One region of the Streptomyces sp. NPDC038200 genome, then DNA from elsewhere that is predicted to be linked to it. Evidence: predicted binding sites of a transcription regulator. Region 1 holds the regulator's gene; each other region holds the start of a gene.
The links. The regulator HrcA, encoded in region 1, represses chaperone genes, less so after heat shock. The targets are predictions, from matches to a motif close to TTNGCACTCNGNNNNNCNGAGTGCNAA.
Positions count from the first base shown of each region.

Region 1 (2,263 bases):
GGTCCGCCGCCGGGGCCGACCTCGCCCTCGCCCGCGAGCTGGATCCGGGTGCCGTTGTCCACACCGGCCGGGATCTTGACCGTGAGGGTGCGGCGGGAGCGGACGCGGCCGTCGCCGGCGCACTCGGGGCACGGGGTCGGCACGACCGTGCCGAAGCCCTGGCACTGGGGGCAGGGCCGGGAGGTCATGACCTGGCCCAGGAAGGACCGGGTGACCTGGGAGACCTCGCCCCGTCCGCGGCACATGTCACACGTCTGGGCGGACGTGCCCGGGGCCGCGCCCTCACCGTTGCAGGTGTTGCAGACGACCGCGGTGTCGACCTGGATGTCCTTGGTCGTCCCGAAGGCCGCCTCGTCCAGCTCGACCTCGATCCGGATCATCGCGTCCTGGCCGCGCCGGGTGCGCGAGCGCGGGCCGCGCTGCGACGCCGTGCCGAAGAACGCGTCCATGATGTCGGAGAAGTTGCCGAAGCCGCCCGCGCCGAAGCCGCCCGCGCCGGCCCCTCCCGACTGGGAGAGCGGGTCGCCGCCGAGGTCGTAGACCTGCTTCTTCTGCGGGTCCGACAACACCTCGTAAGCGGCGTTGATCTCCTTGAACCGCTCCTGGGTCTTCGGGTCGGGGTTGACGTCCGGGTGCAGCTCGCGCGCGAGCCGACGGAACGCCTTCTTGATCTCATCCTGCGACGCGTCGCGGCGCACGCCGAGAACGGCGTAGTAGTCCGTGGCCACTTACGACTCCGCCAGGATCTGTCCGACGTACCGTGCCACTGCGCGTACCGCTCCCATCGTTCCCGGGTAGTCCATGCGGGTCGGTCCGACCACGCCGAGCTTGGCGACTGCCTCGCCGCCCGAACCGTAGCCGACCGACACGACGGAGGTGGAGTTGAGTCCTTCATGGGCGTTCTCGTGGCCGATGCGCACGGTCACGCCCGGGTCCTTCGCCTCGCCCAGGAGCTTGAGGAGCACGACCTGCTCCTCGAGGGCCTCCAGGACGGGCCTGATCACAAGGGGGAAGTCGTGCCCGAAGCGGGTGAGATTGGCGGTACCGCCGATCATCAGCCGCTCCTCGTTCTCCTCGACGAGTGTCTCCAGCAGAGTGGAGAGCACCGTGGAGACCGTACCGCGGTCCTCCGCCTCGAAGGCGTCCGGCAGGTCCTCGACCAGCCTCGGCACATCGGTGAACCGGCGGCCCGCGACCCGGCTGTTCAGCCGTGCCCGCAGATCCGCCAGCGAGGCCTCCCCGAACGGCGCCGGGCAGTCGACCATCCGCTGCTCGACCCGGCCGGTGTCCGTGATCAGCACGAGCATCACGCGCGCGGGAGCGAGCGAGAGCAGCTCCACGTGCCGGACGGTGGACCGGATCAGGGACGGGTACTGCACGACCGCGACCTGCCGGGTCAGCTGCGCCAGCAGCCGCACCGTCCGCGCGACGACGTCGTCGAGGTCGACGGCGCCCTCCAGGAAGTTCTGGATCGCGCGGCGCTCGGGCGCGGTCATCGGCTTCACGCCCGCAAGCTTGTCCACGAACAGCCGGTAACCCTTGTCGGTGGGGATGCGCCCCGCACTCGTGTGCGGCTGCGCGATGTACCCCTCGTCCTCCAGGGCCGCCATGTCGTTGCGGACGGTCGCCGGGGAGACACCGAGGTTGTGCCGCTCGGTGAGCGCCTTGGAACCGACCGGTTCCTCGGTGCCCACATAGTCCTGGACGATGGCGCGCAGTACCTGAAGCCTGCGTTCACTCAGCATTCGCGCGCACCTCCAGCACGTCGTCCCCTCGTCCCTGCGGATCGTCCGCCTGGCACTCTTCGCATGTGAGTGCCAGCATTCCCCGGCCCAGTGTACGGCTGTCGGGTACACACTGGGCAAGGTCGGGCCGCCGTTCCGGCTCGTACCGCTAGCGTCGCCGGTATGACCGTGACTTGGGAAGAGCTGGGGTGGGAACGGCTGGCCGCCGGGGTGGGGCGGTGCCGGCTGCCCGGCTGGGACTGCACCGCGGGGCTGGTGCTGGGCGGGGGCACGGCGCTCATGGTGGACGCGGGGTCGAGTCTGGCCGAGGGGTCCCGGCTGCGGGCGCAGGCGGAGGAACTGGCCGGCGGCCGTGTGACCCATCTCGCGCTGACGCACCCCCATTTCGACCACGTCTTCGGGGCGCCGGCGTTCGCCGGCGTCCAGGTGTACGCGGCGGTGGGTCTGGACGCGGTGCTCGCGTACGAGCGCGAGGAGCTGCGCCTGGACGCGGTCAGGAACGGTCTGGGGGCGGCGGA
Region 1 covers NZ_JBVJYH010000004.1:316,850-319,112, forward strand. The annotation lists gene dnaJ (molecular chaperone DnaJ) at 1-728, opposite strand, end outside; gene hrcA (heat-inducible transcriptional repressor HrcA) at 729-1,745, opposite strand; gene ACZ7KF_RS11265 (MBL fold metallo-hydrolase) at 1,908-2,263, shown strand, end outside.

Region 2 (2,263 bases), on a different contig from region 1:
CGGCATCAAGTACGCGCCCATCTGGGACGAGGAGGTCTTCGTCGACCACTGGGAGTACCGCGACTGGGACCGCAGCCTGCACCCCGGCGACATCGTCCTCACCCACTTCCGCGGCCGGGACGACTGGGACGGCACGATGGTGGACGACATGCGCCGCTTCCTGAACAAGGTCACGCGCGAGGGCTACGCCGTGGCCCGCCTGGAGGACTACCTGTGAGGCGCGGCCGGGGCCCGGCCGCGGTCCTCGCCTCGGCCCTGCTCCTCACGGGCTGCGCCCAGTCCGTGGACCCCATCGAACGCCTCGGCAAGAAGGCCGCCGCGGGCGTGCGCCCGTCCCGCCCCGCCGCCGACCGCGGCTACCGGCACTGGGGCCTGACCCGCCCGCTCGTCCGCTTCCCGGCGCACCCCGCCCGGCCGCTCGCCGAGCACCCGGGGGCCCACGACCTGCCCCCGGTGGTCGACCACGTCGCCACCCGCGACCCCGTGGTCTTCCTCACCTACGACGACGGCGCCGAACGCGACCCCCGCTTCGTCGACATGGTCCGCGAACTCCGCCTGCCGGTCGCCCTGTTCCTCACCGACAGCGTCGCCGCCCCCGGCTACCGCCACTTCGCCCGCCTGCGCGCGCTCGGCGCCGGCATCGGGAACCACACCGTCGACCACCGGGCCCCGGCCGGGCTGCCCTACGCCGGGCAACGCGCCGAGATCTGCGGCCAGCAGGACCGCCTCCGCGCCCGGCTGGGCGTCCGCCCCCGCCTCTTCCGCCCGCCCTACGGCTCCTACGACGCCACCACCCTGCGCGCGGCGGCCGACTGCGGCATCTCCGCGATCGTCCTGTGGCGCGCCGCCCTGACCCCCACCGGCCTCGCCTACACCCACGGCCCCCACCGCCTCCGCCCCGGCGACATCGTCGTGGTGGGCCCGGAGGAATCGGCCGGGCCGCCCCTGCGGGAACGCATGGCGCGGGTGCTGCGGGAGGCGCAGGGCGGGGGGCTGACGGCCGGGCGTCTGGAGGACTACCTGTAGGGAGCTTTCGGGGGGCAGTTCGGCGCGACGCGCCGTCGGCATTGGCACTCCGCTTGACCGAGTGCTAATCGCGGTCATAGTCTCGGCTCTGGCACTCCCCACTGGAGAGTGCCAACACAGCGACGGGCAGGTCCGGCACCCGCGACGACGGATCGACCTGGTCGCCACCTCAGACAGTTAACCCCGTGAGATCTCCGAAGGGGGAGGTCGGATCGTGACGACCGCCAGCTCCAAGGTTGCCATCAAGCCGCTCGAGGACCGCATCGTGGTCCAGCCGCTGGACGCCGAGCAGACCACGGCCTCTGGCCTGGTCATCCCGGACACCGCGAAGGAGAAGCCCCAGGAGGGCGCCGTCCTCGCCGTGGGCCCGGGCCGGTTCGAGAACGGCGAGCGTCTGCCGCTCGACGTCAAGGTCGGCGACGTCGTCCTGTACAGCAAGTACGGCGGCACCGAGGTGAAGTACAACGGCGACGAGTACCTCGTCCTCTCGGCTCGCGACGTGCTCGCGATCATCGAGAAGTAATCACCTCAAGCAACTCTCTGCTTTGAGCTGCGCCCCTGGCCCCCCGCAACCGACAAGTAGCCGGGCGCCCGGGGCGCAGTGTCTTTTTACCCACAAGTTTCCGAGAGGGCTCCCGCTGTCATGGCGAAGATCCTGAAGTTCGACGAGGACGCCCGTCGCGCCCTTGAGCGCGGCGTCAACAAGCTTGCCGACACGGTGAAGGTGACGATCGGCCCCAGGGGCCGCAACGTCGTCATCGACAAGAAGTTCGGCGCCCCCACCATCACCAACGACGGTGTCACGATCGCCCGCGAGGTCGAGATCGAGGACCCGTATGAGAACCTCGGCGCCCAGCTGGTGAAGGAGGTGGCGACCAAGACCAACGACATCGCTGGTGACGGCACCACCACCGCCACGGTCCTGGCCCAGGCGCTCGTCCGCGAGGGTCTGCGGAACGTCGCCGCCGGCGCCTCCCCGGCCGCCCTGAAGAAGGGCATCGACGCCGCGGTCAAGGCCGTCTCCGACGACCTGCTCGCCTCGGCCCGCCCGATCGACGAGAAGTCCGACATCGCCGCCGTGGCCGCGCTGTCCGCCCAGGACCAGCAGGTCGGCGAGCTGATCGCCGAGGCGATGGACAAGGTCGGCAAGGACGGTGTCATCACCGTCGAGGAGTCCAACACCTTCGGTCTGGAGCTGGACTTCACCGAGGGCATGGCCTTCGACAAGGGCTACCTG
Region 2 covers NZ_JBVJYH010000013.1:175,516-177,778, reverse strand. The annotation lists gene ACZ7KF_RS25685 (polysaccharide deacetylase family protein) at 1-217, shown strand, start outside; gene ACZ7KF_RS25680 (polysaccharide deacetylase family protein) at 214-1,026, shown strand; gene groES (co-chaperone GroES) at 1,241-1,549, shown strand; gene groL (chaperonin GroEL) at 1,670-2,263, shown strand, end outside.
Region 2: a site for HrcA is predicted at 1,068-1,094, ahead of groES (co-chaperone GroES). Genes of this name have one in related genera too.

Region 3 (2,263 bases), on a different contig from region 1:
ATTCCGGCCGTCGCCGGCGGCTGATCATTACCTTCGGTAACATCGGTTACCGATTGTTCAACGGATTGCCCCCTCCGTGAGAGAAGCGGAGGGGGCAATTCTGTGTGATTGAGCGCGGTAGAGTTGGGGAACACGGTCGCGACCTTCGGGTCGCGGGCCCTGGATTCATGCCGCTCGCCCGACAAGAAGTAGCCAAAGTGTGCGGGTTCTCTGCGGCATTTGTGGCTTTTGTGGAGCCCGACTTGCCCTGAAGTCGGGCGAATTCTCACCAGATTCCGGACCGCTCGCGTCCAGAATTCTCGTCCGATTGACCTGTTGCAGACGGCAGTTGGACAGATACATTCAGCCGCGGTCGACGCGTTCCGGCGCACGCCCCCGACAAATGGGGGGTGAGGTCTGACCCGGGTCCGCGAAGTGTGGATCTGTGCAAGGGCCAGTAATAGGGGAGTTAGGCATGGCTCAGGGCACCGTCAAGTGGTTCAACGCGGAGAAGGGGTACGGCTTCATCGCGGTCGACGGTGGTGCGGACGTCTTCGTCCACTACAGCGCCATTCAGATGGACGGCTACCGCACCCTGGAAGAGGGCCAGCGGGTGGAGTTCGAGATCTCGCAGGGCCAGAAGGGCCCGCAGGCCGACATGGTTCGCCTCAGCGCCTGAACGTTTTCTGCACGAAGGGCCCGCACCTCGCACAGGGTGCGGGCCCTTCCCCGTGCCCGTGCCCGCGCTCCGCGGGTCGCGGACGGCCGGCGGCCGCCCCGCGCCCCCTCGGCCTCCCGTGCCCGCCGGCTGTCCGACGGCCGCCTCCGGACGGCCCCGCTTCGCGGGTGCGCCTTGCACTCGGCCATGCCGAGTGCTAATCATTGCGTTAGCACTCTGAAGGTGAGAGTGACAGATGGACCGGGTCGGTGAGGCCCGTTGGCCAAGTGGGGCAAGGAACCACGAGGCAAGCGAGCCGTCCGTCGCGGGCGCGGGCGCGGTCCGAAGGAATCACCCCCAGTCCTGGAGGGACCACTTCCCATGGCCAAGATCATCTCCTTCGACGAGGAGGCGCGGCGCGGCCTTGAGCGCGGTATGAACCAGCTCGCCGACGCCGTCAAGGTCACCCTCGGCCCCAAGGGCCGCAACGTCGTCCTTGAGAAGAAGTGGGGCGCCCCCACGATCACCAACGATGGTGTGTCCATCGCCAAGGAGATCGAGCTGGAGGACCCGTTCGAGAAGATCGGCGCCGAGCTGGTCAAGGAAGTCGCCAAGAAGACGGACGACGTCGCCGGTGACGGTACGACCACCGCGACCGTGCTCGCCCAGGCCCTGGTCAAGGAAGGCCTGCGCAACGTCGCCGCCGGCGCCAACCCGATGGCCCTGAAGCGCGGTATCGAGAAGGCCGTCGAGGCCGTCTCCGCCGCCCTGCTGGAGCAGGCGAAGGACGTCGAGACCAAGGAGCAGATCGCCTCCACCGCGTCCATCTCCGCCGCCGACACCCAGATCGGCGAGCTGATCGCCGAGGCCATGGACAAGGTCGGCAAGGAAGGCGTCATCACCGTCGAGGAGAGCAACACCTTCGGTCTGGAGCTCGAGCTCACCGAGGGTATGCGCTTCGACAAGGGCTACATCTCCGCCTACTTCGCCACCGACATGGAGCGCATGGAGGCGTCGCTCGAGGACCCCTACATCCTCATCGCCAACTCCAAGATCGGCTCCGTCAAGGACCTGCTCCCGCTGCTGGAGAAGGTCATGCAGTCGGGCAAGCCGCTGCTGATCATCGCCGAGGACGTCGAGGGCGAGGCCCTGTCGACCCTGGTCGTCAACAAGATCCGCGGCACCTTCAAGTCCGTCGCCGTCAAGGCCCCGGGCTTCGGTGACCGCCGCAAGGCCATGCTCGGCGACATCGCCATCCTCACGGGCGGCGAGGTCATCTCCGAGGAGGTCGGCCTCAAGCTGGAGAACGCGACCCTGGACCTCCTGGGCCGCGCCCGCAAGGTCGTCATCACCAAGGACGAGACCACCATCGTCGACGGTGCCGGCTCCTCGGAGCAGGTCGGCGGCCGGGTCAACCAGATCCGCGCCGAGATCGAGAACAGCGACTCGGACTACGACCGCGAGAAGCTGCAGGAGCGCCTGGCGAAGCTCGCCGGCGGTGTCGCGGTCATCAAGGCCGGTGCCGCCACCGAGGTGGAGCTGAAGGAGCGCAAGCACCGCATCGAGGACGCCGTCCGCAACGCGAAGGCCGCCGTCGAGGAGGGCATCGTCGCCGGTGGTGGCGTG
Region 3 covers NZ_JBVJYH010000001.1:1,056,882-1,059,144, reverse strand. The annotation lists gene ACZ7KF_RS04505 (MoaD/ThiS family protein) at 1-24, shown strand, start outside; gene ACZ7KF_RS04500 (cold-shock protein) at 455-658, shown strand; gene groL (chaperonin GroEL) at 1,019-2,263, shown strand, end outside.
Region 3: a site for HrcA is predicted at 832-858, ahead of groL (chaperonin GroEL). Genes of this name have one in related genera too.